One region of the Erwinia tracheiphila genome, then DNA from elsewhere that is predicted to be linked to it. Evidence: predicted binding sites of a transcription regulator. Region 1 holds the regulator's gene; each other region holds the start of a gene.

Region 1 (8,024 bases):
CATAAACCGATTAATCGCTTTCTTCTGTTCAGCATATTCGTCCGAGAGGAGTAACTCCCGGATGGCACGAACCCGATCCTGTGGGCGAGACGGGTCCTGTCCTTTGACAACGTCTTTCACCACCGTAGTTGAAGATGACGCCGTTCCTTGCAATGCTGATGCATCTTGTCCTGCAGTAAAGTTGAGCATTCTGCGCAGAATATCAGAGGCGCTTTCCCCTATATGCTGAGTATGGCTGGCGATATAACGATAAAGCTCTTCATCAACGTCGATAGTTTTCATCTTGATCCAGTACAGTTGTTGCCTGATAAGAGCAGGATTGCGTCATGCCTTTCAAACAGTCGATAAACGCGTTGAAAAATCCTGTCCTAACACGAGGATTATAAAGTTAAATCCTGCCGGGTTGTAGCGCCAGCACTTAATGCCGATAAAAGTCAGATAATACCGCAAAACGGTGATGATAAACTACCTGCTTGCACAAGCAGGAAATATTACGACTATGATACCCTAACTATTCTTTTACACTGTAAGAACTTTGCCATGAAATTGAATGTCCGCTTGCAATCTGAGCAATCTGATGAGGTTGGCCTGCCGTTGGTACTGATTCACGGCCTGTTTGGGAGCCTGGATAATCTTGCTGTGCTGGCAAGAGGGCTGGTGAAAGAGCGGCAAATCATCATGCTTGATGTGCGCAACCATGGATTGTCACCCCATTCATCTGAAATGCATTATGCCGCGATGGCCCGGGATGTTTTGGAAACACTGGATAACCTCGGTATTGGTGAGTGCGACATCGTGGGCCACTCAATGGGCGGAAAAATAGGCATGGCAGTTACCGCGGCCGCTCCCGATCGCGTAAAAAAATTAGTGGTGATCGATATAGCACCTGTGGCGTATACACAACGCCACCACGATGCCATATTCACAGCGCTTAATGCAGTCAGTCAGTCATCTGCGGCATTACGCAGCGAAGCCGCGATAATAATGCGTGACAGCATTGAAATTGAAGATGAAAGCATAATTCAATTTTTACTTAAGTCTTTTCACGATGGCAGATGGCGTTTCAATGTCCCTGTTTTACAGGCGCAATATGAGAATTTGATTAGCTGGCAGTTGTTGCCAGCCTGGAAGGGGCCAGCACTCTTTATACGGGGAGAATTGTCGCCCTATCTCGCTGATGAATATCGGGATACGCTGCTGCAACAATTTCCAACAGCGCGTGCTCATATCATTGCAGGGGCCGGTCACTGGGTACATGCTGAAAAACCAGAGCCTGTTCTTCGTGCAATGCGTCGTTTTTTTGCACAGTAAAAACAAATAGTTGCTGAAAAAGCTAAATTATTGTCGTCATGTGTTTTGCCAGGGTATGATTATCGGCTTAAATTTTGCTGGTTGGATTGCGATTCGAACAGCATAACAGTCCAAACTACCTGAACTTCAGCCCTCCAGTATCACGATTCTATGGCTAAAGAAAACACGGACCGCACCACTATCGATTTGTTCGCAGATGAACGTCGTCCTGGTCGTCCTAAAACTAATCCGCTGGCACGTGGTGAGCAGCTACGTATAAATAAACGCAATCAGCTTAAACGCGATAAAGTGCGCGGACTTCGCCGTGTGGAGCTAAAAATAAGCAGTGATGCTGTTGATGCGCTCAACAGGTTGGCAGAAGAGCGTAAAATCAGCCGTAGTGAACTGATCGAAGAAATGATTATGGTCCAGCTCGACAATGCAGAACACTAAGTCCCCTGCCTGAAATATCGCTTAATGGAAACAAGAGCACAAAGCGACAAATGCAGGAGCATTCCTCATTTATCAGTCCGATACGGTCTGTTATCATTACCGTTAATATTGTAGGTTCAGCATCTCAATCATTGAATTTTAAGAGGTTTTAAACGCATGGCAATCGTAGGCATTTTCTTTGGCAGCGATACTGGCAATACGGAAAATATTGCAAAAATGATTCAGAAGCAGCTGGGTAAAGAAGTTGCCGAAGTTCATGATATCGCTAAAAGTAGCAAAGAAGATCTGGAAGCCTTTGATATATTGCTGTTGGGCATCCCTACCTGGTATTACGGCGAAGCACAGTGTGACTGGGATGATTTTTTCCCCACACTGCAAGAAATCGATTTCAATGGCAAACTGGTTGCGCTGTTCGGCTGTGGTGACCAGGAGGATTATGCTGAATATTTCTGTGATGCGATGGGCACCATTCGCGACATCATTGAGCCAAACGGCGCAGTTATTGTCGGACATTGGCCAACAGAAGGCTATCATTTTGAAGCATCGAAAGGGCTTGCAGACGACACCCATTTTCTCGGCCTCGCCATTGATGAAGACCGCCAGCCAGAACTGACAAATGAACGCACCGAAAAGTGGGTAAAGCAGATTTACGAAGAGTTGCAGCTCGACGATATCCTCAATGCTTAATTCTGTGTATTACGGTGCAATTAATCGCCTGACAGCGCAATGATTTTTTCTATAGCTCTGCAGGAACATTTTTTTAACTTTTAGCTGCGACACTGTACAATGTCGCCATTAGCCACCCCGACCTGTCAGCAACGTTGCCCGTAAGCAACAACTGAGAGTCAGTTCGAAATGTAAATTCCGTATGCAGGGCCAATGCTTTTTCCGGATGTAATGCCGTTTTCTTACCTCCCTGAGTGCCCTGCGGCTGGCTTTCCAGCAGTTTTCATTTCAGCACATCGGTTCTATACTGCTTCGTTAATCAGGGCCGATGTTCAGGGTTTTTCAGCCACTTAGTGATTAGCAAAGTAACAGGACAATATCCGCATGACTGACAATAACATCGCATTAAAGAAGGCAGGCCTGAAAGTTACGCTTCCACGACTAAAGATTCTGGAAGTACTTCAGGAACCAGAGTGCCATCACGTCAGTGCGGAAGATTTATATAAGCGCCTGATAGATATGGGCGAAGAAATTGGACTGGCAACGGTCTACCGCGTGCTCAACCAGTTTGATGATGCAGGCATCGTGACACGACACAATTTTGAAGGTGGAAAGTCCGTCTTTGAACTGACTCAGCAGCAGCATCACGATCATCTGATATGCCTTGACTGCGGTAAAGTTATCGAATTCAGCGATGAGTCTATTGAAACACGCCAGCGAGATATTGCCTCACGTCACGGCATCAAGTTAAGCAACCACAGCCTTTATCTTTATGGCCACTGCGAAACGGGTGATTGTCGTGAAGATGAAACACTTCACGACAATCAATAACGCATGACCAGATTAAAAACCGGTGAATTTCACTGGTTTTTTTCAGGGGACGGCAATTTCTTTTGCAAGAAAATAAAGTCTGTCAGCGAAAATGTGCTGTCAAGGTTCACAGCAGCCGCACTCGCTACCTCCCCCCCCCACTTTTTGTATAAAACAACTGCATCACTGCTTCCCCATACTCAAAGTGTAAGTCTGAGCGCATGCTGACGGCTTGCCTGTCACTCCGCCTCTTGCATTATTAACCTGAAATAGCCTTTTCCCCCGTGCTGCCGGTTCCAGTGCCAGAGTGGCAATAAAATAATCCGATTCAAGGCTGTTTTTCTCGACAAAACTGTCGTAGTCACTGTTGAGTATGTGTCATTCCTGGCGATAAAGGGATTCAACCTTTATCTGCTTAAACTCCCCCCACCCTACCCGCAGTAAAAAACCAGCAAAGTTACCGCATCGGTCAGAAACTAAAGTGATAAAATCCAACCATGCCTCAATGCTTTGAGCTAGCTGAAGTGAAACAATGTCAATCTGCTGTGAATTAGCCACTGAACAATACTCCAGACAGCTGGCACTAAAAATCAGACGGACAATTTTTTGGCGGACATCGTCGGTACTTTCCACTCCGGGGGAAAATAATTGGTGGGAGAGAAGCGCCCGGGCCACAATCACACGTTGCCTGATCCTGCCATTGACCCACAGGCTGCCAGAAGTGTCCACCAGCAATGCTGATACGATTTTTTCCAGGAAATAGCGTCCGAAAAGCACGTTGACTTTATCCCGCAAGGCATCCTCCGACAGCACGTTGTAATAATGAAAATGCTCAATATCTGAACATATTTGTAATGAAGAAGCGATGCGCGGGACTTCCAACACGCTATAGACTTCGGTTAGCTCCGCCAGTCCCAGTGTTTTTTTCAGCGTCCATTCAATTTCTTCAAGTCTGCTCACGCTCTGCCGGTAACTTAGCATTTCCTTTTCCGATAACGGGCAATATTCACCACTGATAATATCGTCAAGCAGTCACATTCCACTGACACCAAAAAGAATTTCCTCTTTTTCTCCCCAGGAAAATACAGCATAGCGCTGAGAAAATTCATCATGAATGATAAAAGTCACTTTCCAGTGTTTACACCACAAATGATAAAAGAGCGCGAATATCTCCCGTTCCCACGGCTTATTTTTTGTGACACATCTTTCGCAGCCTTGCATAAGCTTCGTTCAGGCATCTAAATATCTCTCTGAGAGCGGGTTCATCCTTCATCGCCATGATCAGTTCAGCCAGCTCAGGAATACGGCATTTTTACCTCCTCCGGGGACATGCTTTATTGCCGGAAGTTCTGACCTTAGTAAAATTAACCTATCGGTTTGTAATGCAAGTTATTTGCATCCATGTACACGCACCATATTCGATCAGGATTAACAATCTGAAGTAGTCCGACAAGGTGGCGTAGTAACCCTGCTGGTAAAGCTGGCCTAAAAACTGCCCGTCATAACCTACTACTTTATTTAACAGCCTGAGCAATGAGTTAACCTGCAAAGTCCCTTTCTCAAGCGCCATCTCACCCAGCATACAGTTATCTTTGCCCAGCGCGCGTCTGAAACGGCTATCGAGCCGTGCCTGTTCTTCATGCCAGACCCAAAGAATTTGCCAGAAAGGCGGGACAGGCCAGTAACATCACAGGAATTTCAATAGCGGCAGCCAACCCCATCATCAGCCCGACACTTTGCCGGGGCAACGCCAGCTGTTTCGTAATAAAAATTGGAATATCGATAAGATAAATTGCACTGCAACTCCACATGAGCACCGAGACAATAAATAACAAACTCAGTTCATAGCGACAGCCTGTAACAGCTGACGGCGGCAGCACATATGGCAGGATGTTTATTTCCCTGCAGTACAAACGTCATCAGCAATATCGCGGTGAAGATGCCAGCAGTAATCAGGTACATTGAGATAAAGCCCGCTTTGGCGGTAATACTAAAAGCCAGAGGTGAGCGAGCACCCACGCCAGTGATAACTGGGTACGCATAAGCGCATTGAATATTGGTTTCTCACAATATTCTCCTGCCAGTGCAAAGAGTTGAGGTATACCAGCATTAGCCACAGCAGCAATAAACACCCCCGCGGTTAATAAAAATAAACAATGACGACTGAAGGCAAAAGCCAGACTATTTAAAATAGCCATCAGGTAACAAAACATCAGTAAATGTCGCCGTCCACTAAAGCAACCTGACATCACTGCCAACCAAAAGCTGACATCAATGTCAATGGCTGCGTTAACGGCATAGAAAAAACTAATTGCAGTTGGATTGGCCTGTAATTCTGCTGAAAGATAGAGACTTAAAGTTGGGATTTGAAAAGCCCCGGCGCCCCCAGAAAGAAAAGCAATGATGAGAAAAATGCACAACACAGCACTATCTACTCCGATAAAAAGGCCCGCTTCACACGGGCCGGTCACATCAGAGTTTCTCGGAACGACTAAAACGTTTTCCATCCGGGCTGGCAGAGCGAATCATTACCTCACCGGTTATTGTAGGTTGGGCTTTGGCATCGTATTTTTGCCAGCTTTTGCCCGCATCCTGGCTGTACTCGATAGTCAGGCCAGGCAAAGCGATGTTAGCTTCCAGTTTGCCATCAACCACTTTTGCACCGGGAACAGGCAGACGGTAATGAATCCCGGTTTTATCGAGTTTAGACAGTTCACGCTGGCCAAGCAGGTTAGCAAAACGCTGCCAGTCTTTCAGCAGGGTTTGCTTATCGACATACTGCGTTTTTCCGCCGATATATTCTTTGCCAGCCTGGTAATCCTGCTCCCATGCTGCTCTGTGCCATGCACGTTCAGCCACTGATAACATACGCGGGAAAATCATGTATTCCATTTGTTCATCGGTTCGCGTGGTTTCACTCCAGAGCTGCGCTGACAGGCCATAAGCACCAGGCCAGGCCTTGTCTGATTTAGCAGAGAAAGTTTTACCATCACGATCCAGGGAAGTTTCCGCATTTTGCGGCAAATTATCCGGCGCGAAACTAAACATTTTGCGCTCATCATTGAAGCGAGTTCCCCAATAATAGCCGCGCTCAAGCGGATTGACCTCGTAAGGGAAATCCATATACACGTAATCCGGGTTGGAAATGATCACCTCATAACCTTTTCTTGCCCAGTCGTTGGCTGTATCAAAGCCACCCCAGAACAACGTATCCCAGAAGTTGACACCCATTCGTTTGGTGGCAAATACGCTAGCGTTCTCAGTATCTTTCAGGCCATCCTGCCATGCGTGCATTCTGTCAATGCCATGGTCTCTCACATGTTTACTGACCTGCTGGGCAAAATAGCTTGGCAGATGTTCAAGATCCTCTACTTTTCCATCTTCCACCAATTTTTGACAAACCTGAGATTTCGCCCAGGGTTTATCCTGCTTACTCATATCAATCAGGCCAGTACCTGGTTGAGGATTATTTTTATCGGAATAACCCGCACCTAAACGAATATTTTTCGCTTCGTCGCCGCCAAAATGCCACGTTTTGATTGGCTGTCCGGCTTCACGGTGCATGGCTTGAATTTCACTCATCACTTTATCGGTGAAACGCAGGGAAGAGTCCAGGCAGGGATTAAGATAGCTGGTGCGATCGTATAACTGTACAGAGGTCGTATTGGAATCATCGGTCGGATCGACAAGCCTGTACTCATTTGCCTCAGTGGTTTTGCCTTCTTTCATCAATCGGTTATAACGTGCTTCCATCGAAATAACGGCAGCACGTGCATGTGCGGGCATGTCGATCTCTGGTATCACTTCAATACCACGCGCATCGGCATATTTGACAATTTCGATATAGTCCTCGCGGCTGAAATAGCCGGACCCCATATTATCACTGTCTGGGCCGGAACCGAGCTGCGGTAGCAAGCAGCGCTGTTCACTGAGATCGTGACAACGTTTGCCTCCAATCTCGGTGAGTTCCGACAGGCCGGGGATCTCAATTCGCCAGCCTTCATCATCACTCAGATGGAAATGGAAAACGTTAATTTTCCATGATGCTAACTGATCCAGCATGCGCATCACGGCATCCTTGCTATGGAAATTACGGGCCACATCAAGGAACACGCCTCGATAAGCAAAACGTGGGGCATCGCTGGCTTTCAGAGTGGCAATTTTGGCACTGCCATCGGCGGGAAGCAGCGAGATAATGGACTGCAGACCATAAAATACGCCATGCTGATCGTAGCCTGTCACTCTGGCTTTATCTTTACCGATAATTAATTGGTATCCGCCGGAAACTGCTTCGCCTTTTTTAAAAGCCTTACGGTCAATATGCGTTGAAATCTGATAACCATCGGCTTTTTCCTGGACGCCCAGTAACAAGAAACGTTGTTTCACCGCCTCCGCTTTTTCTGCAGGCAAACTGGCGAGATCCAGCGCCACACCTTTAGACAGATCGGCATCGTCTGGCAGCACCTTTACATGCTTCGGTGTGGGAACGATCTGTCCACGTAGCTCAAATGGGGGCAACTGCTGTACATCGCTGTTTTTATCAAAGCGGCTGGCCGGCATCATTAATACATTTTGATCGTCAGGCGTGCGTTTCCACTGTTCGCCAAAAGGTGCCACAAAAGCGGTCAAATCTTCAGTATCCGTGCTTTTGATAACTTCTGGTGTCGAATCCTCAGAAGTCACATACCAGCGAGGCATTACATCGGTAATAAACAACTGCCCGAACTCGAGGATGATCGGAATTTCTACCGACTCACCGGCAGCAAAACCCTGGAAATTTTCCGTGGGCTCCAGCCGTGCCAAAT
Region 2 (8,024 bases), 2.1 Mb from region 1:
AAAATGGCAGGGAGGCCAGGAAATAATCATGACACGGGGCGACAGCCTTCTGATGAAAGGGTAATACGATGAGAAATAAAATTCGCTCTGTATTGGTTTTAATGTGTTTGATATTTGCCTGGGGGGCAGTCTCCTCTAATGCTTATGCGTTAGTTTGTTACCTGGGAACCAATAGCAGCGCTGTGCAAGATACGGACAAGATAAACGTGCTGGCTTATCTGGGTGATAAAGGTATTGGCGAGAAAATTTGGCATTCACGAGAATTTAGCAGGAATATCAGCTGCCGCTCTCAATTATCGAAAGGGCGTAATGAGAATGTTTTTATTTATCCTTTTCCCAAAAGGGATACCGAGGCACTTCCAGCCGGCGTCAAGCTCGGCCTTATCTTTAATGGTAAGGATTTAGGTACATTCGAAGCCGGAACCAGTGTCGAGGCTGGCAGGGTGGACACTGAATGGAATGTGGGTAACGTTATTAATCCTGTGCCCTCTCGTACAATGACCTTTCAGGTCTATCTGGTAAGAACCGGGGAGATCAGTACTGATAGCGTGTATAAACTAACCATTTTTCAACTTGACGGCATAGGTGGATTGAATGCGTATGCAGAAAATTACAATATTGCTATTACAGGATGGATGAATATTGGCAGCGTGAACTGTAAAAGCATGTCTTCATCACTTAATACCAGCCTTTCTGGATTTCAGACTGACAGCCTTCTTAAGGGGGAAGCCAGACAAACCGTTCAAAATGGATTGGGAATAAATGTCAGCTGTACCAGCCCTAATCCAATGGTGCTTGATCATATTCACACCGCAATTACAAAGGTAACGCTGAAAGGTTCCGCGCTGGCAGAGAGTGATAAATATTTTGCCACGAATAAAGAAAAATTAGGGCTGGCACTCAGAGCAGAAAACAAAGATCTTCTGCCCGGTGTCGGCGTGACGATAAAGGTTCCTTTTACCGCTGGAGCTGCCAATTCGGTAATACCGCTTGAAGTTACGCCACATCTGACGTCGCTTTCACTGCATCAGCCATCATGGCTTTTCTCTGAAGCCGATGCCGCACATATTACCAGCTCCATTCCCTATACGGTCAGCGTGGATGAGATTGAAGCTGATTAATCGAAAGGTGTAAGACGTACTGGTAGCTGGAGAACTGATATGCAACGAGCATATATCGCCAGTACTGCTCTTTTTCATACGCAGCCCTGACAGGGTACTGCCCCTGTCAGGGCTGGCCGTTACGTTGATACTGTTATTGCAACTACCATCATACCCTCCCGGTGAAGTTCTCCACACACTCTCCCTCACTAACAGGTTTAACTTATTTACCGGTTTGTAGCAGATCGCCTTTGGGCATTTATGTTTTGCATGAAGGCCTCTTTACCTGCCAAAACAGAGTATGTCATTCGTCTTGCTGGATCGGGTTCCAGAAATAGTTCAAATAGAAGTTGCCAGATAGTGAAAATCATTACTTTCAGATATAGGGTGTTTTTATTTTTTATTGCGAATAAAGGATTTGTTTTTTGTTTGTAATTTGGAATTAATGATATTTATTATTTGTTGTTATTGCTTGAAAATAAAATACATTATGTATTCCCGGTTTATCTTTATGTAACTAATCGTATTTTTGATATTTATTAAGTGGTTTTTTCCAAATTCATTTAAATTTTAAACAGAAAAAACTTCACTCATTATCAACTTTGACATAGTATGCGGCATTATGGATTAACAAGTTGAGGCGTGAGTAAGCTTATTGTTGATTCATTGCTCACATTTCCCTGCGCAAAAATTTCTTTTTTATTAATTTATTTAACATATTAATTTCCAATTAATTAACATCTTTTGCTACAGCATTTTTACCTCACGTTTGATTGTTATGGAAAGCAACCGAAGGAATCATCATGGCTATTTATGTACGGCCCTTTGTTTTTAATTTTCTTACGCTAACACTATTTCCTCTTGGCGTTCTGGCTGACCAAAACTGGAGTGTAATTGACGGAACAACAGTAAAAGCCACCGAGGGGTATAACTCCACTGACAGCACAATTCCTTTGTATATGGCTGGTGCTGGCAGCATGCTGGTGACTGATCATAATCTCTCTTTTTCGACTACCAAAGACAGCACCTATGCCGCCCATATCCGGCAGCAGGCGGGATTAACGCTTAACAACGCCTCGCTATCATCGGAAGGTAAAAGCGCTTTTGGAATCTATCTTTATCAAAACGCTTCGCTGGTAATGGCGGGAGGATCGGTGAAAACTACTGGCGATATGAGCAATGCCGTGCAGGCAATAGGCTCAACCTTATCGTTAACGGATGCAGTCATTTCCACAACGGGCGCTATATCCCACGCACTGTATATGTCCGCAGGCACCCTGGAGGCCGACAATGTGCAGCTTATTACCAGCGGGACCAGCTCTACAGCACTTTATATGTCAGGCGGGGCTAGCGCCACGTTAAACAATATTGATATCGATCAGAACAGTAGCATGGGTGCGTATGGCATCGCGCTTTATAACAGTTCTCTTACTGGTAATCAGCTGGACGTCACCTCCGTTTCAACGACGATGCCAGCCATTCTGGCAGGCAAGGGGGGCACATTAACGCTGACGGATAGCAATATTCACTCAGGTTTCACCGGCATCCGCTTATTGGGTGGCAGTGCGACACTGAACAATGTGAATGTTGCCACCACCCAAAGGTTTGGTCTTGGTCTTGATGTCAATATTGATGCGTCCGCGACGGTGACAGGGGGCAGCTATGTGACGAGCGGAAACAGCGCACATGGCGTATGGCTGGCCCACGCATCTTCAACGCTGGACGTTACCGGTAGCACCTTCACCACAAGGGGAACCGGTTCACTCGCGGTAAACGGCCAAAGCGGAACGAGTGTGGTGACCGACAGCGTGCTCACCACTTATGGCAATTACGGCTACGGGTATTACACGGAGTATCAGGCGAAAGGCAGTGGACTGGATATCACCACGTCTGGCACATTCAGCTATGGTGCGATGACGCGTGGCGGCGCAATGGCACTCAGTGATTCAGCGGTCACCACCAGCGGAATGGGAGGCTATGGACTGTTTGTGATGGCAGCAGGCGTATTAACTGCTTCCGATGTTGCCATTACCACTTCAGGAGCAACTGCCCCGGCTCTGTTTAGCTCCGGCTCAGGGAGCACGATTGCCATCGAGGACAGTAGCATTATTACCAGTAGCGCGGCATCCTCAGCGGCTAAAGCCCTGAATGGTGGCAGCATCACTTTGCTTAATTCCACGTTAACCACAATGGGCGATGAAAGCGCAGGGCTGTTAGCGCAGAATGATGCTGACATCATTGCCGACGGCATTACCGTCAGCACGTCGGGTAGCAGTGCTACGGCACTACAAACGTCCCTCTCCACGCTCACGGTCAGTAACAGTCAACTGAGCACGATCGGTCAGGCGGTGGGCATGCTTGCCACTTCACATGCTGACGGACAGCAGAGCACTGTTACGCTGGACAACGTGGTCCTGACCAGCGAGCAGTCTACGGCGGTGATGGCGCAGGGAAGCGATCTTGAACTGGATCTGCGAAACGGGACGGTGATTACCGGCGGTGATGGTGTGGCGTTAAGGGCGATGTCCACGGAAGATGATGTGGGTGTGGTGACTCACTCAACGATGACGGTGGCGGCCTCAGATAATGTTTCTCTGCTGGGAAATATTATTGCAGACAGCGTTCAGGACACGCTTACCGTTGCCCTGAGCAATTATTCACGTCTGGTTGGTATCACGCAGAATGTCAGTCAGCTTACGCTCGACAGCACCAGTAGCTGGCTGATAAATGGTGATGCTACGGTGGTTGATCTGCAACACGACGGCGTGGTTTCTTTTGGTCGCGACACCAGCGCCGACACGGCATCCCGCGCGGATACACGTTTGAGCCGCTATGTCAGTCTGCTCGCCGATAGCCGTGCTGATAGCACAACATCGGTCAGTAGTAACGTTAGTTTCAGTACGTTAACGGTAACCGGCGATCTGACCGGATCCGGTGAATTTATTCTGCGAACTGAACTGGGTGATGACCAGTGTTCCACGGACAGAATCCTGGTGGAGGGAAATGCAATCGGTGATTTCACTTTGAGTGTGATGAATCAAAATGGCATGGGGGCGTTGACCGGCGTCGGTATTTTGATGGTCAAGGTGGCCGGGGATGCCAGTCTGGCAAATTTTACTCAAAAAGGGAGTGTCGTTGCCGGGCTATATGAATATTTTCTCAACCGCGTAGGTGAAAATAGCTGGTATCTGCAATCTTCCTATACGCCGGATGCGACAGACGACGATTCGACAGACAGTGGTACCACAGATAGTGATGATGTGACCACCTGGCGTCCTGAGATTGCGGGCTACACCATAGCACCGTATATGAATGCTGCTTACGGCTTCCAGTCTGCAGGGAATTACCGCGTGCGTGAAGGGGCCTACCAGGCTGGCAGTACGTTTTGGGGAAGAACCTACGGACGTCACGATCGCTATCGTTCAGGTCGTTTCGCTTATAACGCTAACAGTGTATTTGTCCAGCTGGGTGGTGACGTACTTCACCAGGATCTCAACCGTGGTTGGCACGTAAAAGCCGGCCCGATGTTAACGCTGGGGCGTGTTAGTAACAGCAATCATGATAATGTTCGTAGCCTGAGGGAAGGGCTCTCCACATGGGTTGGTAAGACCGAAACCACCGCTTACGGCGCAGGCAGCTACCTTACCTTCTGGCACGACGACGGCAGTTATCTTGACACTATCGCACAGCTCACCCGCTACAGTAATCGGTTCAGCAGCCTCACTCAGGCAAATATGACCAGCTACAGCGCGCTGCTTTCTGCCGAAGTTGGCAAGCCATTCATCTTCTATAAGCAGATCGGCATCGAGCCACAGTTTCAGCTGCTGGGGCAATATATGAATATCCGCGAGGGTTATGCCAGTAGCATGAAATTAAAAGGTCAAAATATCATGACAGGGCAAGCGCGATGGGGGGGCCGACTGTTCTACGATGCGGCTAAAGTGCAGCCTTATTTAAAACTGGATCTTGTACGCCAGCTTGGACAAACACCTGGCATGATCGTTGACGATCACACATTCCGGCCACGGGCCGGTAAAGGTTACTGGCAGGCAGGTGCAGGAATCACGGGTAAGGTGGCTGATCGGTTAAATCTTTATGCTGAAGCCAGCTACATTCGCACTACAAATACCGGGCTGGAAGGTTACAACGGTAACCTGGGTATCAGGTATCAGTTCTGAGGGCAGACAGGCTTACAATGTATTGTCTTGTAAGCTTTTTTAATTTTAAACGAGAGTGGTGACATAAAGCGAGGGTTGCTAAAGGCATAGAGAATGTTGCAAATGTAGTAGTGATAAAATTACACGGGCTGTCAAATTGATAATGCCAATGAAACTAATTATCATTCGTGAACAAAAAAACAACCCATTCGCTACATTATGAAATCGCCATTCACTCACTTTGTCACTTTTTATCGCCTCAGTGGAAAAACGCAGTCGGTTATTTTTGCTTCACTTCTTAGCAGCGGAGCTATGGCTGCGGATACCGCAAAAGATCAAACTCTGATGGTTAACGCTGAACTGCCTGAAACCAGCGGCAGTTACAGCCAGGACACCGCCACGATAGCCACGAGAACCGCCACGCCACGTAATGAAACCCCGCAGTCGATCAGCGTTGTTACGCCGCAGGTCATCAAGGACTATCAGGTTAAAACCGTTAACGATGCCGTAAAATTTGTCAGCGGTATTACCCAGAGCAACACGCTGGGCGGTACAGAGGATGGTTTTGTTAAGCGAGGTTTTGGCGCGAACTCTGATGGCTCGACCTTCCTTGACGGCGTGCGCAGCAATCAGGGACTGTCGATGGATTCGACCATTGATCATGTTGAAGTACTGAAAGGCTCTGCTTCGCTGATGTATGGCATTCTCAATCCTGGCGGCGTGATCAATCTGGTAAGCAAAAAGCCACGGTATGAATGGAACACCCATATAAGCGGTGAATCCAGCAGTTTTGGTGGAGGAACGGGTACCGTAGACGTAACCGGGCCTTTGGGTAACGGCTTTGCTTTTCGTATGATTGCAGAACGCCAGCGGGAAGATTACTGGCGCAATTTTGGTGTGAACGAACATACGCTTGTTGCCTCTTCACTCAGTTGGATGGGTGAAAAGGCCTCATTCAATCTCAGCTATGTCGAGTATAAATACGATATTCCCTATGACCGGGGAACGGCATTTATTAACAACAAACCACTCAATATTCCCTATAACCAGCGGCTGGATGACAGTGCGAACCACGCCTGGGGGAAACACAAGCGTCTGAACTTCAATTTCGCTTACACGCTGGATGAAACCTGGGATACGCATTTCAACTATGCCTGGATGCAGCGCTGCTACGACAGCAATGAAGTTCGCGCCACCGCAATTAACCCTACAACAGGCATTGTTTCACGTCGTGCCGATGCAAACCGGGGATTCAATCATCAGACAACCTATCTCTCCTGGGATATTGGCGGCAGCCCGGAGATCGCGGGGATGCAGCATGATGTGACGCTCGGCGTGGACTACGAGCAGAATGAAACCTACAAGGCTTACTCATACCGTTCTAAAGTATCCAATACCTTCAACATGTACGATCCGGTATATGGTGAAGAACCCATAATCAGTAGCAGCACCTACAGCGACAGCCTCAGCAATATTCGCACGAATCTTTACAGCCGCACGGTTTTTGCTAAAGACAGTATTCACCTCACCGACAAGTGGATCGCGGTACTGGGCGGACGCTATCAGTTTTATACGCAAACCGGGAGTAATGGTTTTGTTAATCCGACCAGCACGTTGAACGATCGGGGTGACGCTTTCCTGCCACAGGCGGGGCTGGTGTATAAAATCCTGCCTGACGTTTCGCTTTACGGCAGCTATAGCCAGTCATTCACCCCTCCCACAGAAACGGATGACGACGGTAACGTGGCCTCTACTGAAAAAGGCACGACTTATGAAATGGGAGCGAAATGGCAGGTTGTGCCGGCCTTGTCAGCCACGCTGGCGCTGTACCGCATTGATGAAAAAGATATGTCGGTTTACATAAACGGCGTAACGCGCAATATCCCGAAAGCGCATTCCACTGGAGCAGAGGTTGAAATTAATGGTGAGTTCACTCAGGACTGGAATGTGATTGCCAACTACAGCTACGACAAAACGAAAATTGTCGAAGATGACGTTAACCCGGATAACGTCGGTAACCGCCTGGTGAATGCACCAACCAACATGGCCAGCCTGTATCTGAGCCGCACCCTGCGATTCTCCTGGCTGCCTGGCGAATTACGGGTCGGTGGTGGCGCTCGTTATGTTGGCAGCCGTGCTGGTGACCCTGAAAACAGCTTTACCATGCCGGACTATACCGTTGCCGATACTTTTGTAGCATGGGACAGCAAGCTGGTGGGCAAACACACGCAGCTGAAGCTGAATATCAACAACTTGTTTAATAAAGAATATTACGAATCCAGCGCCGGCAATATTCGCGTAAGTGAAGGTGAACCTCGCGTGGTTTACCTCCAGGCCGCTGTCGATTTCTGATTAGAGAACCCGATGAAAAACGCGCTGATCTTTGCACTGCTGCTCGTCAGCAGTGTGGTACAGGCCAAAACTGTTACCGACATTCTGCAACGTAAAGTACAGATCCCCGACAATCCCCAGAGAATTGTGCTGGGTGAGGGAAGGCTGATTTATACCCTTGCACTGGTGGAACAGGGAAATCCGGTCCGACGCATGGTGGGCTGGCCGGGCGATCTGCCACGGTACGATCGTCAGACCTGGGATCGCTACACCACCGCCTTCCCGGAGATCAAAAAGATCCCGTTTATCGGCACGACTAACTATGCCCAGGTCAGTGCGGAAAAGGTCATCGCGCTTCACCCGGACCTGGTCATTCTGTCGGTTTATGCCAAACAGGCCAGTAACCATGACAGCTTGCAACAGCAGCTGACCGATG
Region 3 (8,024 bases), 780 kb from region 1:
TTTCCATTTACCTGGAAAAAAACGCAGGTCCAGTGCGCGAGGGTTCAGAATGAGCGCGGCGTGATTTCCCAGACGCAGATTTTCATAGCGCCCCACCTGTTCATGCACTGCATAAGCATTGCGGGTAATAGATTTGGTTTCGCCTACCGTTTCAAGCGCTGGCAGTAGTTCGCTGACATCAAGCTTCAGCGCAACCGCATCGTGCTGAGTGCGTGCTTCGGCCAGTTCCGCTTCGCTGACGCCAAGCAGAGTGGCAAGATCACGCGCATATTTTTTCGGCTGCTGTGCTTTCATTTCCTGATAACGAGTGAAAAGAGTATTCATTTCCATTTGCTTCCTCTATAAGGCCCTGCAACATGTGCAGAGCAATCGATGATGAATAAATTGATGTTGCGATCAAAAATCGATATTCATGCCCAGCAGGAAGGTGCGGCCTGGCATCACTGCCAGCGCTTTATCATACGCGTCCTGAAGGGTGGATTCTGTGAGGTTGCGACTGCTGAGATAATCCCAATATTTACGATCGGTCAGGTTGTAAATCCCACCATTGACCCTGACGTTCTTCGCTACCTGCCAGTAAGCTGTCATGTCCAGCAGGCCATATCCCGGCACCCGCATGAACTCGCCGCTTGCTTCCGTCAACACACTACCGCTGTTGGTGTAGGTTTCACGATTGGTTTCCATCGCGCGTTTGCCTTTCACAAAGGTGGCGGTAACCGCAGTGCCATAACGTTTAGCCGGATCGTCCCAGGCTACGCCCACAATCGCTTTCATTGGGGCTACGCTATCGAGATCCACATACTGGTCACCAGCGTAGCTGGATTTGGATTTACCTTGCGTATACCCCAGCGCGAAGGTGGTGCTCAGGCCATCAACCTGCTCAAACCATGTCCCAAAGTTCACTTTGGTGCTGACCTGTCCACCGTAGATATAGGCTTTATCACGGTTTTCAGCCTGGAAAATCGTGTAGATATTGGACGGTACATTACTGAACATGCCTGGATGAACGGCACGGGTATAACGGGTATAGGCAATAAAGTTTTCATAGGTGTTGTAGAACATCGCCGCATTCAGCGTCACCCCTTCAACCGCCTGACCTTTCAGGCCCCACTCGACATTGTTGCTGGTTTCGGTTTTCAGGTCAGAATTGCCAATCAGCGCGTACTGCTGGGAACCGGCATAGCTGGACCCCAGATTCCATGAGCCGAACAGCTGACTGGTGCCAGGGAACTGGGTGCCCCGCTTATACATCACGTAAGTCATCAGCTGTGGCGTAAGATCGTAATTAAAGCTCAGAGAGGGCAGAACCTGCGTATCAGCATTCTCTTTGCCATAAAGCGTTTGCAATTGGGACTCGGTCAGTACCGCGCTGCCAGTGGTCAGGCTGTACAGATTCTGCGGTTTGGTGGTCTGATGGGCAATCCTCACGCCGGGTACGATGCTAAAATCATGTCCATCCAGATCAAAGTGGATTTGATCCTGCAGGTAACCGCCGAGCATATAACTGCGGCTGTCAGCCTGAGGCTGCATGATGACCGTGAACTGGCTGGGCGCGGGTGACTGACGGAACGGCCGTGTTGTATCGCTTGTGCTGGCATTAAGCCCACCGCTGAGATCGTGTCGCCTCAGTGATTTCGTCAGCTGCGTTTCAAAACCATAGGTATCAACATCGTAATTAGAATAGACCCGCTGCATTGCCGTAGCGCTGGATGGCATCCAGGTATTGTCATGAGCCTGCGTCTGCTGGTAATAAACGCGCGATGTCAGGCTGTCAGCAAAGGCATTCACTGGCGTCCACTCGTCTTTCAGGCTGAAACCCCAGCGGCGCGTGTTGCTCTGTTGCTGTGCCGTGCCCCAAATGGCGGAGCCCGCCGAGTTCCATGAATCGAAGTGAGTATGGTTAGTTTTATCGTAATAATCGACGGTGCCAGTCAGCTTGTGCTGATCATTTGGGCGCCAGATCCCCGAAGCCAGCATGGCATTGGAGTACCAGTTGGCCGGATAAGCAGCAAGAGTGCCGCTGTTATTACGCGTTTGCTGACCGTCACGACGGCTGTAAACGAACACGCCGCGTAACGTTTCATCCCCTGCGGCGATGGTGATACCGTTGTGCCAGCTGCGGTTGGCAGAATCATAATCAGATTGATCGCCAAAATAAGTCAGTTTGTTGGGGGACAGATAATCATCAGCCGACTTCGGCATAAATGATACCGACCCGCCAATCGCATTATTGGCCCATGCCGTAGAGGTCGCCCCGGATTCAATGTCAACCTGGCCATACATGTAGGGATCGATGTAATCACGCCCGATACCGAACGTATTCACACCGACGCGACCAGCGTAGCTGCGACCTGTGGCTTCCGGTTGTGGAATGCCGTCTACATCCAGTCCGACACGGTTACTCTCAAGTCCGCGGATATTATAGCCGGTATAGCCACTGCGATCGAAACCACTCTTGCCAGCAGAAGAACCGCCGCTGGCACCGATAGCGCTGATGAGTGGCTCATAACGCATGACGGAACCAAAATCATTGGTGCCTTTTTTCTGCATCTCTTCTGCACTGACCACCGTTTTGCTGCCCGCTTCTTTTTTCAGAACAGGTGCGGTGACGACCATTTCTGGTTCAGCGACATCTGCATGGGTGGAAACAGTCCGCGATTTATCAGAGGTGTTGACAGGCTGAAGTGACGTATTGGTGCTTTCTGCCTCGATGGAATAACCAGAGATGACCAAGGTGCTGCATAACACAGACGTTCGGACAATTCCTTTTGAGGAAATAAGGTTACGCATTTTAATAAACCTTTATTCTTTATAAGTATCGACTCATACATTGCTGCCACAGGCGTAAAATTCGCAAAAACAGAGCGTACGCTTGCTGCACATTATAAACGTTGATCTCTGACCAAAAAACTCAAATGAGAATGATAATCAAATTCATTCAATATATCAACATCCTCCATAATTAATTCACAATTCAAAAAATGTCGTATGTTTATATGGTGTTATCACCACCAGGTGATACTGTAATCGATCCAGAGACCATACTTATGAAAAATGCTCCAACCATCACCATTCATTACTGCTCACAATGTAACTGGCTTCTTCAGGCAGGCTGGATGGCGCAAGAATTGCTGCACACTTTCAGTACAGATTTGGCCGCTGTCACGCTGGTCCCCGGCACGGGGGGAGCTATCAAATCACCGTTGATAGCAAGTTGATTTGTGATCGAAAAGCCGATGGCGGTTTTCCTGAAGCGAAAGTGCTTAAACAGCGGGTACGTAATCTTTGTTTTCCTGAACGTGATTTAGGGCACATCGATAAGTCCTGACGCACTTCCCTGATAATCCGATAAGGACTGATATGAGCAAACCAGAATCCTGGCAGGCTGGCGAACTGCACATCACCAAACTGTTTGAACAATTTATCAGCCTGCCTGCTGAAACACTGTTTCCTGACGTCAACGGGCACCAGATGACAGAATTTGCTCTGGCATGACCCCGCAAAGCACGCTGGAACTCAGCGTTCATAGCTGGCGGGTCCAGTCGCCACAGAGCCGTTTTTTAATTGACACTGCGACAGGTAACGATAAGCCCCGTCCTTTCAGCCCGATGTTTGACAGGCTGAACAGTCCGTGGATGGAGAACTTTCTTGCCACCGGATTACGGCCTGAAGACATTGATTACGTTTTGCATACGCATCTGCATATCGATCACGTTGGCTGGAACATCCGCCGGGAGGGTACACAGTGGGTGCACACCTTCCCCAATGCCCGTTGGGTGATTGCACAGGAAGAAATGCTGGCAGGTCAGGTCGGCATACTGTTTGCTTTACCATCCCCCGACAATCGCGGCGACAGTATTACAGCAATATATCGTCGCCTTTCTTCAGCAAATGACTGATGAAATCGCGGCAATCTCACCGGCAAAACTGAAGGAAAAAATTCAGTTAATGCAGCGCACATTGCCCGCCCCTTCCCCTCGTTATCCAGACCAGTGTATTGCACACTGGCAGTATCAGCAGCTGAACTTGCCCGTTGACCGCAGATATTTATGCGCAGGTCAGTCTGACAATGCTGAACCAGACACTGCAGGAGTTAAATGGAAACCCCTGACGCTGGTGGTATCTGAACAATCAGCCAACCTCGACGGCAGCTGCGCTCTGACCGCAACGTCGCCATGCGCCCTTATCCCTTGCGCACAAAAAAATGCCGTATCGATCACTTTGGAAATGTAATATCTGGTTGAACAGACGCATTTCACGGTGAACATAGCGCCCTTACAGGGCGAGCGTCACGGCTCTGCCGTTCCGAGGGTGTTCATGACCGGCTCACAGCTTTATACTCTGCGGTATGTTAATTTCTCAGGAAATCATTCACATGGCCCGTAGCAAAGCCCCCAGAAAGCGTAAACCCACGCCCTCGTCCCGACGCGCTATACCCGGATATCCTAAGCGTTTTCTGGTGTCCATTCCGCCCCGGAGCGATTATGACGACCCCGACGAGTTTTTTTACGACACTCCGCAGGATGCCATTCGTCACTGTGTCCACCTGGGGCCACAGTTTTTCCTCGATACACACTTCGACCCGCCTCTCGTCTGCATCATCCGCGGCTTTGAGCCGCCTGACTCACCCGACGGCGATGTCGTCCTTGAGTCCATGCCAGCCGATGTGTTTATTATCGCCACAGAATCCGGCATGCTGCCGGTGACCTTCGCTCCCTGGGATAAACACACCGACAACTGGGCCGATGACTGTGACGACTGGCACTATAATACCGGTGCCACTGCAGAGCGATAATCCGCCGCATGTATATCCCGCGCCCGGCAAAACTGCTGTTCACCACTGATGACGCCTGGAACCGGTATATGGATAAACACGGGGACACCCTCAGCCCCTGGACCGTACTCTGCGTCGAGCGCATGCTCGCCTGCGGCACTGCTGCCATGGGGGGTGAAGCGATACTGCTGCGCCTCCCCGGACTGCACCCACACCCGCTTCTTCTGCCAGACCTGTAAATCAAAAGGCTGCAGCTCCTGCGGACATAAGGCCACGGAGCAGTGGATTACAGAACAACAGCAAATTCTGCCCGACTGCGACTGGCAGCATATCACCTTCACCATGCCCCATCTGCTGTGGCCCTTTTTCAACAATAACTGGCCTCTGCTCAATGCCCTGTTCCGCGCAGCCACCCGCGCCATGCTCCGCTGGGCCAGAAAACAGGGTGTGGAAGTCGGTATCTTCTGCGCCCTGCACACCTACGGTCGCCAGCTCAACCAGCATCCCCACATTCATCTCTCCGTCACCCGCGGCGGGCTTGATATTAAACACGGCGTATGGCGCGACCGCTTCTTTAAAAAGCATGCCGTGGAGGAAATCTGGCGCGGAGCCGTCATCCGGCTGCTGCGCCACAGCTATGACCTGATTAACCCCGGCAGGCTGCCGGGGCTGGGGCATATCCACGACAAAAAACAGTGGCTGCGCTATCTGCAGGCGCAGTACGGGCGCCGCTGGAAGGTCCACTTCGCGAAGAAGACCCGGGGGGCCTGGCGGAGCGTCAAATATCTGGGCCGGTACCTGAAACGGCCCCCCGTGTCGGCGGCGAAGCTGAGGCACTACAGCGGCGGCGCGGTGGTGCACCACTATTACGACCACCGTACGCAGCAGTACCGGCAGCAGACGCTGACGCAGGAAGATATGATCGGACGTTATATCAGCCATATCCCGGCGAAGCATTTTAAGATGGTGCGTTATTACGGTTTTTTATCAAACCGTAAACGGGGTAGCCTGCTGCCGAAGGTGTATGAAGCCCTGGAGATGGAAGCGCGGAAAAAACCGGAGAAGCCCGGCTTCGCCGCGCTGATGAAAGAATTTCTGCGCACGGATCCGTACAAATGCATTCTGTGCGGCAACCGACTGCGCTTCAGCAGTGCGCAGGCCGGGAGGCACGCGTCGGAGTTGGTGGCAGAAAGACTGCATAACATCGACCGGAAACGATGGCTTCTGGCACAGACTGCGGGATAAGTGCGTCTGAAAAACAGCTTTCAGGTTAAAAACGCGCCGCAAATGCCATTTTATGACCATAACGTTCCCGATGGCACATCATTACTGCATTACAGACACTGCTGCTCATGGTCAGGAAATTTTTAAAACGATGATTCAGTTTCCTAACCATGAACGTAGCACGCCTTTGGCGTGAGCGGCCCTGCTGCGCAGCTTCGGGTGTTTGCATGACCGGCGCTCCGCTTTATACTCTGCAACCATGCATATCCCCCGCCCCGCCAAACTCCTCTTCACCGTCGATGACGGCTGGAACCGCTACCTCGAAAAACACGGCGACAACATCAGCGACTGGACCCGACTCTCCGTTGAGCGCATGCTCGCCTGTGGCACCTGCGCCATGGGCGTACGCCGCTACTGCTGTGCCTCGCCGGACTGCACGCACTCCCGCTTCTTCTGCCAGAGCTGCAAGTCAAAGGCCTGCAGCGCATGTGGCATGAAATCAACTGAGCAGTGGATAGCCGGGCAGCAGCACGTCCTGCCCGACTGCGAATGGCAGCACATCACCTTTACCATGCCCCACCTGCTGTGGCCCTTCTTCAGCAACAACTGGCCCCTGCTCAACGACCTGTTCCGCTGCGCCACCCGCGCCATGCTGAAGTGGGCGCGTCGGCAGGGTATAGAAGTCGGTATCTTCTGCGCCCTGCATACCTACGGCCGGCAGCTGAATCAGCATCCGCACATCCACGTTTCCGTCACCCGCGGTGGACTTGACGTAAAGCACGGCGTCTGGCGCAGCCTTTTCTTCAAAAAGAAGGCCGTGGAGGAAATCTGGCGGGGTGCCGTTATCCGCCTGCTGCGCAGCAGCTATGAGCGGGTCAGTCCCGGCACCCTGCCGGGACTGGGACATATCCGCGACGGGGAGCAGTGGCGGCGTTACCTGAAGGCACAGTATGGCCGGCACTGGAAGGTACACTTCGCGAAGAAGACCCGGGGAGCCTGGCACAGCGTTAAATACCTCGGACGCTACCTGAAACGGCCACCAGTGTCGGCTTCACGACTGCGACACTACGCCGGTGGCGCGGTGGTTCACCACTATCTCGATCACCGCACGGGAAAGCATAAACGCCAGATGCTGAGCCAGGAAGAGATGATCGGGCGCTATATCAGCCACGTTCCGGCGCGGCATTTTAAGATGGTGCGCTACTCCGGCTTTCTGTCCAACCGCAAGCGGGGCACGCTGCTGCCGAAGGTTTACGAAGCGCTGGAGATGACGGTACGGGAAAAACCGAAGCGGCCCGGGTTTGCGGTGCTGATGAAAGGCTTCCTGGGCACGGATCCGTACCAGTGCATCCTCTGCAAAGGCCGGCTGCGTTTTGCCGGCGCCGTGGCGGGTGATCACGCCACAAAAATGCTCTCTGACAGGCTGTATCAGATGGCGAAAAAACGATGGCTGCGGATGCCTGAGCTGGATCAGTGCGCCTGAAAAACAGGTTTCAGGTTAAAAATACGGCGAAGATGGCATTTTCACATCAAAACCCACACAGATCAGCAGCAGCAATGGAGTAGATCGTGCCACTTTTCATGGTCAGGCGATCTCAAAAGAGGCGATTCAATCTCCTAACCATGAACTGGTCGTATAAAAACCTTTTTACACCATGTTCCTCTTGCCGTGTTGTATCAAAAAGCAGTGGCGGAAAAGCACCTAATTTTATCGTACCGAGCATAAAGTTCTCTGTCTTTTGTCCGATAATCTGTTGTGAAGTCTTTCCCCATCATTGAGTACACAGCATGATTAAAAATATGAAAGTCGTTACCAGCATTATTATTGTGCTGGTGGTGTTCAGCGGGCTGCTGTTAATTTCCAGCGCGCTCTCTTTTAAAGCCATTAACCAAGATAAAAATAACTTCATTCACGCCAACTCACTGAATCATCAGCAAGGGCAACTGAGTGACAGCTGGCAAACGCTGATTAAAACCAGGGTAACAATTAACCGTGTTGCTATCCGCATTCTTAAAAAACAAACCG
Region 4 (8,024 bases), 1.2 Mb from region 1:
GAACCTTTTTTTGATGCGGTTCAGGTGACGAATGTACGGAGGTCGCAAGCTTAGTGGCAACTGCCACTTTTGCTGCAGTTTGCACAATCTGTCGTTGGGATCATCCTGACTTCCAGAGGAAGCGGTGCCAGCCTGATACGCTTTAACAGCAGCCATACCAGCAGATTAAAGCCGACCACTGCAACCACGGCTACCGTGGATGAAAGCGGGTGACCTGCAAAGGTGGCAAATTGATAAAACAGCGTTGCCAGTGACCAGGCCAGATTCAGCCCCCAAAAAATGGAGAACAGCATCCAGCGGCGGCCGCTTTCACGGGCTACCGCCCCCATCACCGAGACGCAGGGCACGTACAGCAGCACAAAAATCAAATAGCTGTACGCGGCGAAATCACTGCCAAATTTACTGTGCATCACGCCCATCGGTCCGCTGCTCATTTCACCGTCACCTTTGCTGGCATCAATAGGATGAAACAGGACATTGAGGCTTAAGGAGTTTCTCAGGCTATCTCTGGTTTGTATCACCGCGTCTTTCAGCTCTGCCAGTAGGCTGAATTCACTGGCGTTGAATGCATCCTCATGCAGCGCCTGGGCGGTATACAGTGTGTTAAGCGTACCCACCACCACCTCTTTTGCCATCGCGCCGGTGATAAGCCCGACTGTGGCCTGCCAGTTATCGGCCTGAACGCCCATCGGACTGAGCAACGGAGTGAGCTGACGACTGACGCTGGCCAGCGCCGAATCGTTAATGCTGGAGACCGGTCTGCCGTTGAATGAGAAACTGTTCAGCGCCCCAATAAACATGCTGACCACCACGATGACCTTACCTGCTCTGAAAACAAAGCTCTTTAAACGCTGCCAAGTCTGAAACCACAGGCTTTTCAAATGAGGAACATGCCAGGTAGGCAGCTCCATCACAAATGGCGAGGCTTCCCCGCGCAGTAGCGTATTTTTCAGCACCAGCCCGGTGAGAATGGCTGCAGTAATACCCAGAAGATACAGGCTGAACACCACGGAGGCACCGCGCTGGCCGAAAAAGGCTGACGCAAACACGGCAAAGATCGCCAACCGTGCGCCACACGACATAAACGGCGCCATCAGGATGGTCAGCAGGCGTTCGCGCGGCGCGTCCAGCGTGCGTGCTCCCATCACAGCAGGGACGTTACAGCCGAAACCGACGATCAGTGGAACAAAGGATTTGCCCGGCAGGCCGAGGGCCTGCATTAGACGGTCAACGACGAAAGCCGCGCGAGCCATATATCCCGAGTCTTCCATAACTGACAGGAACAGATACATCAAACCAATTTGCGGGATCAGCGGCATCACGGTGGTGATGCCACCACCGACTCCCTGTGCGAGGAACAGCGTGACCGCCTCTGGAAAGTGGAGCACATTGCCAAGCCACTGGACGCCGTGGACGAACACCGCCGTGGCGCTGACCTCAAACAGCGGCTGCAACGCGCCGCCCAGGCTAATAGCAAAAAAGAACATTAGGTACATCACCGCGAGAAATACCGGAATGCCCAGCCAGCGGTTTAACACCAGTGCATCCAGCCTTGCAGACAGGCGATGAGGGGTGGCATTTTGTGTCGACGTGTTTTGACCACATAGTCTTTCGATGGTCTGATAACGGGTTTGGGCAATATCGACCGGGTTGGCAATTACGCCCGGTAGATCGGGCAGCAGCGCCGTGGCTTCACCACACTGTGAGCGGCAGAAAATATCACCTTCAAGTGTTTGCAGCGCCAGCCAGCGGCGGCGGGTACTGATTTTCTGTGGCATGGCAGCGGTCAGGCGTTGCACGTTCTCTTCCACCGACGGTGGATACGCCAACTGAAAATCTGCGGCGAGGCCGGAGTGGGTATCAATGGCCCGTCTGAGTGCGTCCAGTCCTTCTCCCCGATTGCAAATGACAGGAATAACCGGGCATCCAAGCCGTTTAGCCAGCGCTGCAACGTCGATGTGAATATGCTGGCTGCGTGCAATATCCAGCATATTCAGCGCGACGATACAGGGAACGCCCAGCTCCAGTAATTGCAGTGTCAGGTAAAGGTTACGTTCCAGATTGCTGGCGTCGATGACGTTAATCACCAGTTTTGTCTCGCCGCTCAATATGAAGTGGCAGGTAATCTGTTCATCCAGTGAGGTTTCTGACGAGATGGTGGTCAGGGAGTAAGTACCGGGCAAATCCACCAGCTGGACGTGATGGTGTCGGGTACTGAAGGTGCCTTCCTTACGTTCAACGGTGACGCCAGCCCAGTTGCCGACATGCTGTCTTGCGCCGGTAAGCTGATTGAACAGGGTGGTTTTGCCGGAATTGGGGTTGCCAATTAGCCCGATAGTGATGTTGTTCATAATAGCGCTCGCGTCATTCAGCAAGAGCGATGTGCAGGGAGGAGAGATCTTTTTTGCGCAGCATCAGACTGAAGCGGCGTGTTTCGATCTGAATGGGATCGCCCAAAGGCGCGATGCGTCTGACTTTAAACGAGGTTCCGGGCAGCAGGCCAAGAGAGAGCAGTTTTTGTCTGAAAGCCGTGCTGACGTCTGGAGAGAAACGCAGGATGTGGTAATAGTGCCCTGGAATATATTGCATAAATAACTCCACCATTTGATGCTGTTGTGCATCACTGTTATCAACATCAGGAATTATATTGAGAACGATTATTACTCCGATTGATACAGAACAACTTTATTTCTTGCGGTAAAAGAAGCGGATCGGGCGATCCGCTTTATTCGGCATTAACATTTTTTACCGAAGGCGGCGGCCAGTGCATCACCCATGGCACTGTTACCAGCGGGTTGTGATGGGGCTGGGCGCGGCTTGCTTTGCGACTGGCGTGGACTGGTGCGTGCGCTGTCGCTGCGACGGGCGCTGGTGTCACCCGGTTGCTCGTCAAGCCTCATGGTCAGCGCAATGCGCTTACGCTGCAGATCCACTTCCATTACCTTCACCTTGACAATATCGCCTGCTTTCACCACTTTATGCGGGTCATCAATGAACTTATCGGACAGCGAAGAAATATGTACCAGGCCATCCTGATGCACGCCGATATTAACAAAGGCGCCGAAGTTGGTTACGTTAGTAACAGCACCTTCCAGCACCATGCCGGGGAGCAGATCGTTCATGGTTTCGATACCTTCAGCGAACTGAGCCGTTTTAAACTCCGGGCGCGGGTCGCGGCCTGGCTTCTCCAGCTCTTTGATGATATCGCTGACGGTTGGCACACCGAATCGCTCATCAGTGAAGTCCACGGCGCGCAGGTTACGCAATGCAGAAGCGTTGCCCATCAAGTCCGCCAGCACCTGGCGTGTCGCCGTAAGGATGCGTTGCACCACCGGATAGGCTTCGGGATGGACGGTTGACGCGTCCAGCGGATTGTCACCGTGATTAATACGCAGGAATCCGGCACACTGCTCGAACGCTTTTGGCCCCAGGCGGCTGACTTTCAGCAATTGTTGACGATCCTGAAAACGACCGTGCTCATCGCGCCAGCTCACAATATTCTGTGCGATCATTTTACTCAGTCCGGCGACGCGGGTCAGCAGTGGCACCGAGGCGGTGTTCAAGTCCACGCCGACGCCGTTGACGCAATCCTCCACGACCGCATCCAGTTTTTTCGCGAGCTGGCTCTGGCTGACATCGTGCTGGTACTGACCTACGCCGATGGATTTTGGATCGATTTTGACTAGCTCAGACAGTGGGTCCTGCAGACGGCGCGCGATAGACACGGCCCCGCGAATCGAGACGTCAAGGTCAGGAAACTCCAGCGCGGCCAGTTCCGAGGCGGAATAAACCGATGCACCAGCCTCGCTGACGATCACTTTCTGGGCATTTACCTGCGGGAATTGCTTCTGAACATCAAGGAAAAAGCGCTCGGTCTCGCGTGAGGCGGTGCCGTTGCCAATGGCAACCAGCTCAACCTGGTGCCTGGTACAGAGTGCCGCCACTGCCGATGCGGCTTTCGCTGCCTGCCCGGTGTGCGGATAGATGGTATCGGTGGCAACCAGCTTGCCTGTTGCATCCACCACCGCGACTTTCACGCCAGTGCGCAGGCCCGGATCCAGTCCCATAGTGGCGCGCATCCCGGCCGGGGCTGCCATCAGCAGGTCGTGCAGGTTGCGGGCGAATACGTTGATCGCTTCGTCTTCAGCACGTTCACGCACGCTGCCCATCAGTTCGGTTTCAAGATGCAGCAGCACCTTAATGCGCCAGGTCCAGCTGACCACCGCTTTACGCCAGCTATCGGCGGGGGCATTGTTCAACCGCAGATTAAGATGGTCGGCAATGATTTGCTCGCCGTGGCTTTCGCGGGGCGGCTCGTCAAACTGTGGATCGGCGTTGAGAGAGAGCTGCAAGATGCCCTCATTGCGGCCGCGAAACATGGCCAGCGCGCGGTGTGACGGCACGGAGGAGAGTGACTCATGATGCGTAAAGTAGTCCCGAAATTTTGCCCCTTCTTCTTCCTTACCTTCCAGCACGCGGGACACCAGATGTGCATTTTTCCACAGGTATTCGCGGACTTTTGCCAGCAGGGTGGCATCCTCTGCAAAGCGTTCCATCAGAATGTAGCGCGCACCGTCGAGAGCGGCTTTGCTGTCGGTAACACCTTTTTCTGCATCGACATAGTTTGCTGCCAGCTGCTCCGGGCTGTGGGAAGGATCTTGCCAAAGCTGGTCTGCCAGCGGTGCAAGTCCTGCCTCAATGGCAATCTGACCGCGTGTACGACGTTTAGGTTTGTAAGGCAGATAGAGGTCTTCCAGCTCGGTTTTACTCAGGGTACTGCGAATGGCAATGGCCAGCTCGTCATTGAGCTTACCCTGTTCGTCGATAGATTTGAGAATGGACTGGCGGCGCTCTTCCAGCTCTCTGAGGTAGCCCAGACGCGTTTCAAGCTGGCGCAGCTGGGTGTCGTCCAGCCCGCCGGTGACCTCTTTACGATAGCGTGCGATAAACGGTACGGTATTCCCTTCATCCAGCAGACGAACAGCGGCGTCAACCTGCTCTGTGCGTGCCTGCAGCTCATTTGCAATAATGTGGTTCAGCGAATCTTTCATCATCGGTTACTTGGTGGCTTAGAACAGCGGACAGTTATACGGATTGCGGGCGATAATTTCCAGCGCTCGGGCAGTGGTTCCAGACTTATCGTCGTTTCACACGGGGTGGAGGTAGTCAATGGCATTGACATACCAGGTCGCTTCACCTGCGGGAGTATGCACGGTTGCTACATCACCGATTTCCTTCCTGAGCAGGGCGCGGGCCATCGGCGAGTCGATGGAAATGTAGTCTTTACGGCCGAAAATTTCGTCGTAGCCCACGATACGAAAATGTTTGATCTCGCCGTCGTCGTTTTCCACTTCAACCCAAGCACCAAAAAACACTTTGCCATCCTGCTGCGGGGAATAATCCACGATGCGCAGCTGCTCAAGGCATTTCGTTAAATAACGCACGCGACGATCGATTTCGCGCAGACGCTTTTTGTTGTACTGATAGTCGGCGTTTTCGCTGCGGTCACCGAGGCTGGCAGCCCAGGTGACTTTTTTAGTCACTTCCGGACGCTCCTCACGCCACAGAAAATCCAGCTCCTGTTTGAGCTTGTCGTAGCCTTCGCGGGTGATCAGTTTGGTTTTCATCTTCAGCTCATTTCTTACGCTTGCATATCGGCGCTATTTTGTTGTGAAGTGCGGGGTGATGCAAATCCGATCTGTTTTTTTCCTGCCTCTCGTTACTGCTTGTTTGTCATCACTATTCAACATAAAAACACTTGCTGAAAGCGTGGATTTCGCGAATATTTTTAACGTGAAATCACAGATAAGCTGCTGTTTAATATGCTTTGTAACAATTTCGGCTAGAATATAAACCATTAATGACTGTTACATTCGGGCATCTTTTTTAAAAATATTAGTTCAGGCAATTGCGCCTTTGGGAGTATCGATATGCAAGAGAATTACAAAATTCTGGTGGTGGATGACGACATGCGTCTGCGTGCCTTGCTGGAGCGTTATCTGACCGAACAGGGTTTTCAGGTGCGTAGCGTGGCCAACGCCGAGCAGATGGACCGTCTGCTGACGCGCGAATCCTTCCACCTGATGGTGCTGGATTTGATGCTACCGGGCGAGGATGGGTTATCTATCTGCCGTCGTTTACGAAGTCAGAGTAACCCGATGCCGATAATTATGGTGACGGCAAAAGGTGAAGAAGTTGACCGCATTGTCGGGCTGGAAATCGGCGCGGACGATTATATTCCCAAGCCGTTTAACCCACGCGAACTGCTGGCGCGCATTCGTGCGGTGCTGCGCCGTCAGGCGAACGAGCTGCCGGGCGCACCTTCCCAGGAGGAAGCGGTTATTGCCTTTGGTAAGTTCAAGCTGAATCTCGGTACCCGTGAAATGTTTCGCGAAGATGAGCCGATGCCGCTCACCAGCGGTGAATTCGCCGTGCTCAAGGCGCTGGTCAGTCACCCTCGCGAGCCTCTTTCCCGCGATAAGCTGATGAATCTGGCGCGTGGCCGTGAATACAGCGCCATGGAGCGTTCCATTGATGTGCAAATCTCCCGCCTGCGTCGCATGGTGGAAGAGGACCCGGCGCATCCGCGCTATATCCAGACTGTCTGGGGGCTGGGCTACGTGTTCGTACCGGACGGCAGTAAGGCATGAGGCGAATCCGCTTCTCTCCCCGCAGTTCGTTTGCCCGCACGCTGCTGCTGATTATTACGCTGCTGTTTGTCAGCCTGGTTACCACTTATCTGGTGGTGCTGAACTTTGCCATTCTGCCCAGCCTGCAGCAGTTTAATAAAGTGCTGGCATATGAAGTGCGTATGCTTATGACCGACAGGTTGCAGCTGGAAGACGGCACGCAGCTGGAAGTGCCGCTGGCGTTTCGCCGTGAGATCTACCGCGAGCTGGGTATTTCGCTGTACACCAACACGGCGGCGGAAGAGAGCGGATTACGCTGGGCGCAACATTATGAATTTCTCAGTCAGCAAATGGCCCAGCAGTTGGGTGGCCCGACTGATGTCCGCGTGGAGGTCAATAAAAATTCCCCGGTAGTCTGGCTGAAAACCTGGCTGTCACCGGATATCTGGGTACGGGTGCCGCTGACGGAAATTCATCAGGGTGATTTCTCGCCGCTGTTCCGATATACGCTGGCGATTATGCTGCTGGCGATTGGCGGCGCATGGCTGTTTATCCGCATTCAGAACCGCCCGCTGGTGGAGCTGGAACATGCTGCGCTACAGGTGGGAAAGGGGATTATTCCGCCACCGCTCCGTGAATATGGTGCCTCGGAAGTGCGTTCTGTGACCCGCGCGTTCAACCAGATGGCCGCAGGCGTGAAGCAGCTGGCTGACGACAGGACGCTGTTAATGGCCGGGGTTAGCCATGATTTGCGTACGCCGCTGACGCGTATACGGCTGGCCACCGAAATGATGTCACAGCAGGATGGCTATCTTGCCGAATCGATTAACAAAGATATCGAAGAGTGCAATGCCATTATTGAGCAGTTTATCGATTATCTTCGTACCGGCCAGGAGATACAAACCGAGAGGGCAGACCTGAACAGCGTGCTGGGCGAAGTCGTGGCGGCAGAAAGCGGCTATGAGCGTGAGATCGAAAATGCCGTGATGCCTGCGGAGTTGCTACTGGATATCAATCCTCTGTCAATTAAGCGCGCCGCAGCCAATATGGTGGTCAATGCTGCCCGCTACGGTAACGGCTGGATTAAAGTCAGCAGCGGCCGCGAGCCGGAGCGCGCCTGGTTCCAAGTGGAAGATGACGGGCCGGGTATTGCCCCGAATCAGCTAAAACACCTGCTTCAACCTTTTGTGCGGGGTGACAGTGCCCGCAGCACCAGTGGTACGGGGCTGGGGCTGGCGATCGTTCAGCGTATTATTGATGCGCATCAGGGAACGCTTGAGATAGGTGAAAGCGAGCGGGGCGGGTTATGTATCCGTGCTTACCTGCCGCTGCCAGCGGTTGTGGCTTCAGCGTCGGTTGCGGCGGGATAAATGCTGAACTGCTAAATCGTGGCAG

What was found. The regulator Fur, encoded in region 1, represses iron uptake genes when iron is present. The targets are predictions, from matches to a motif close to ATAATAATGAGAACNACTATCAA.
Region 2: the regulator Fur is predicted to act here: its motif matches at 5,421-5,443, upstream of LU633_RS23255 (TonB-dependent siderophore receptor).
Region 3: the regulator Fur is predicted to act here: its motif matches at 2,910-2,932, upstream of LU633_RS04635 (TonB-dependent receptor domain-containing protein).
Region 4: the regulator Fur is predicted to act here: its motif matches at 2,642-2,664, upstream of feoA (ferrous iron transporter A).

What each region holds. Positions count from the first base shown of each region.
Region 1 is NZ_CP089932.1:1,681,444-1,689,467, reverse strand. It holds gene seqA (replication initiation negative regulator SeqA) at 1-282, opposite strand, end outside; gene LU633_RS08890 (alpha/beta fold hydrolase) at 541-1,311, shown strand; gene ybfE (LexA regulated protein) at 1,462-1,743, shown strand; gene fldA (flavodoxin FldA) at 1,900-2,430, shown strand; gene fur (ferric iron uptake transcriptional regulator) at 2,794-3,240, shown strand; gene LU633_RS08870 (hypothetical protein) at 3,598-4,179, opposite strand; gene LU633_RS08865 (hypothetical protein) at 4,857-5,054, opposite strand; gene LU633_RS08860 (MFS transporter) at 5,172-5,726, opposite strand; gene LU633_RS08855 (beta-N-acetylhexosaminidase) at 5,692-8,024, opposite strand, start outside.
Region 2 is NZ_CP089932.1:4,503,560-4,511,583, reverse strand. It holds gene LU633_RS23265 (hypothetical protein) at 69-1,121, shown strand; gene LU633_RS23260 (autotransporter outer membrane beta-barrel domain-containing protein) at 1,904-5,278, shown strand; gene LU633_RS23255 (TonB-dependent siderophore receptor) at 5,477-7,609, shown strand; gene LU633_RS23250 (ABC transporter substrate-binding protein) at 7,622-8,024, shown strand, end outside.
Region 3 is NZ_CP089932.1:905,231-913,254, reverse strand. It holds gene LU633_RS04640 (hemin-degrading factor) at 1-324, opposite strand, end outside; gene LU633_RS04635 (TonB-dependent receptor domain-containing protein) at 397-2,790, opposite strand; partial or broken gene LU633_RS04630 (SelT/SelW/SelH family protein) at 3,048-3,328, shown strand; gene LU633_RS25725 (hypothetical protein) at 3,361-3,495, shown strand; gene LU633_RS04625 (MBL fold metallo-hydrolase) at 3,492-3,899, shown strand; gene LU633_RS04620 (hypothetical protein) at 4,460-4,795, shown strand; partial or broken gene LU633_RS04610 (IS91 family transposase) at 4,804-6,019, shown strand; gene LU633_RS04605 (IS91 family transposase) at 6,258-7,481, shown strand; gene LU633_RS04600 (methyl-accepting chemotaxis protein) at 7,787-8,024, shown strand, end outside.
Region 4 is NZ_CP089932.1:506,314-514,337, forward strand. It holds gene feoB (Fe(2+) transporter permease subunit FeoB) at 51-2,351, opposite strand; gene feoA (ferrous iron transporter A) at 2,365-2,589, opposite strand; gene LU633_RS02550 (Tex family protein) at 2,736-5,054, opposite strand; gene greB (transcription elongation factor GreB) at 5,148-5,627, opposite strand; gene ompR (osmolarity response regulator transcription factor OmpR) at 5,931-6,650, shown strand; gene envZ (two-component system sensor histidine kinase EnvZ) at 6,647-7,999, shown strand.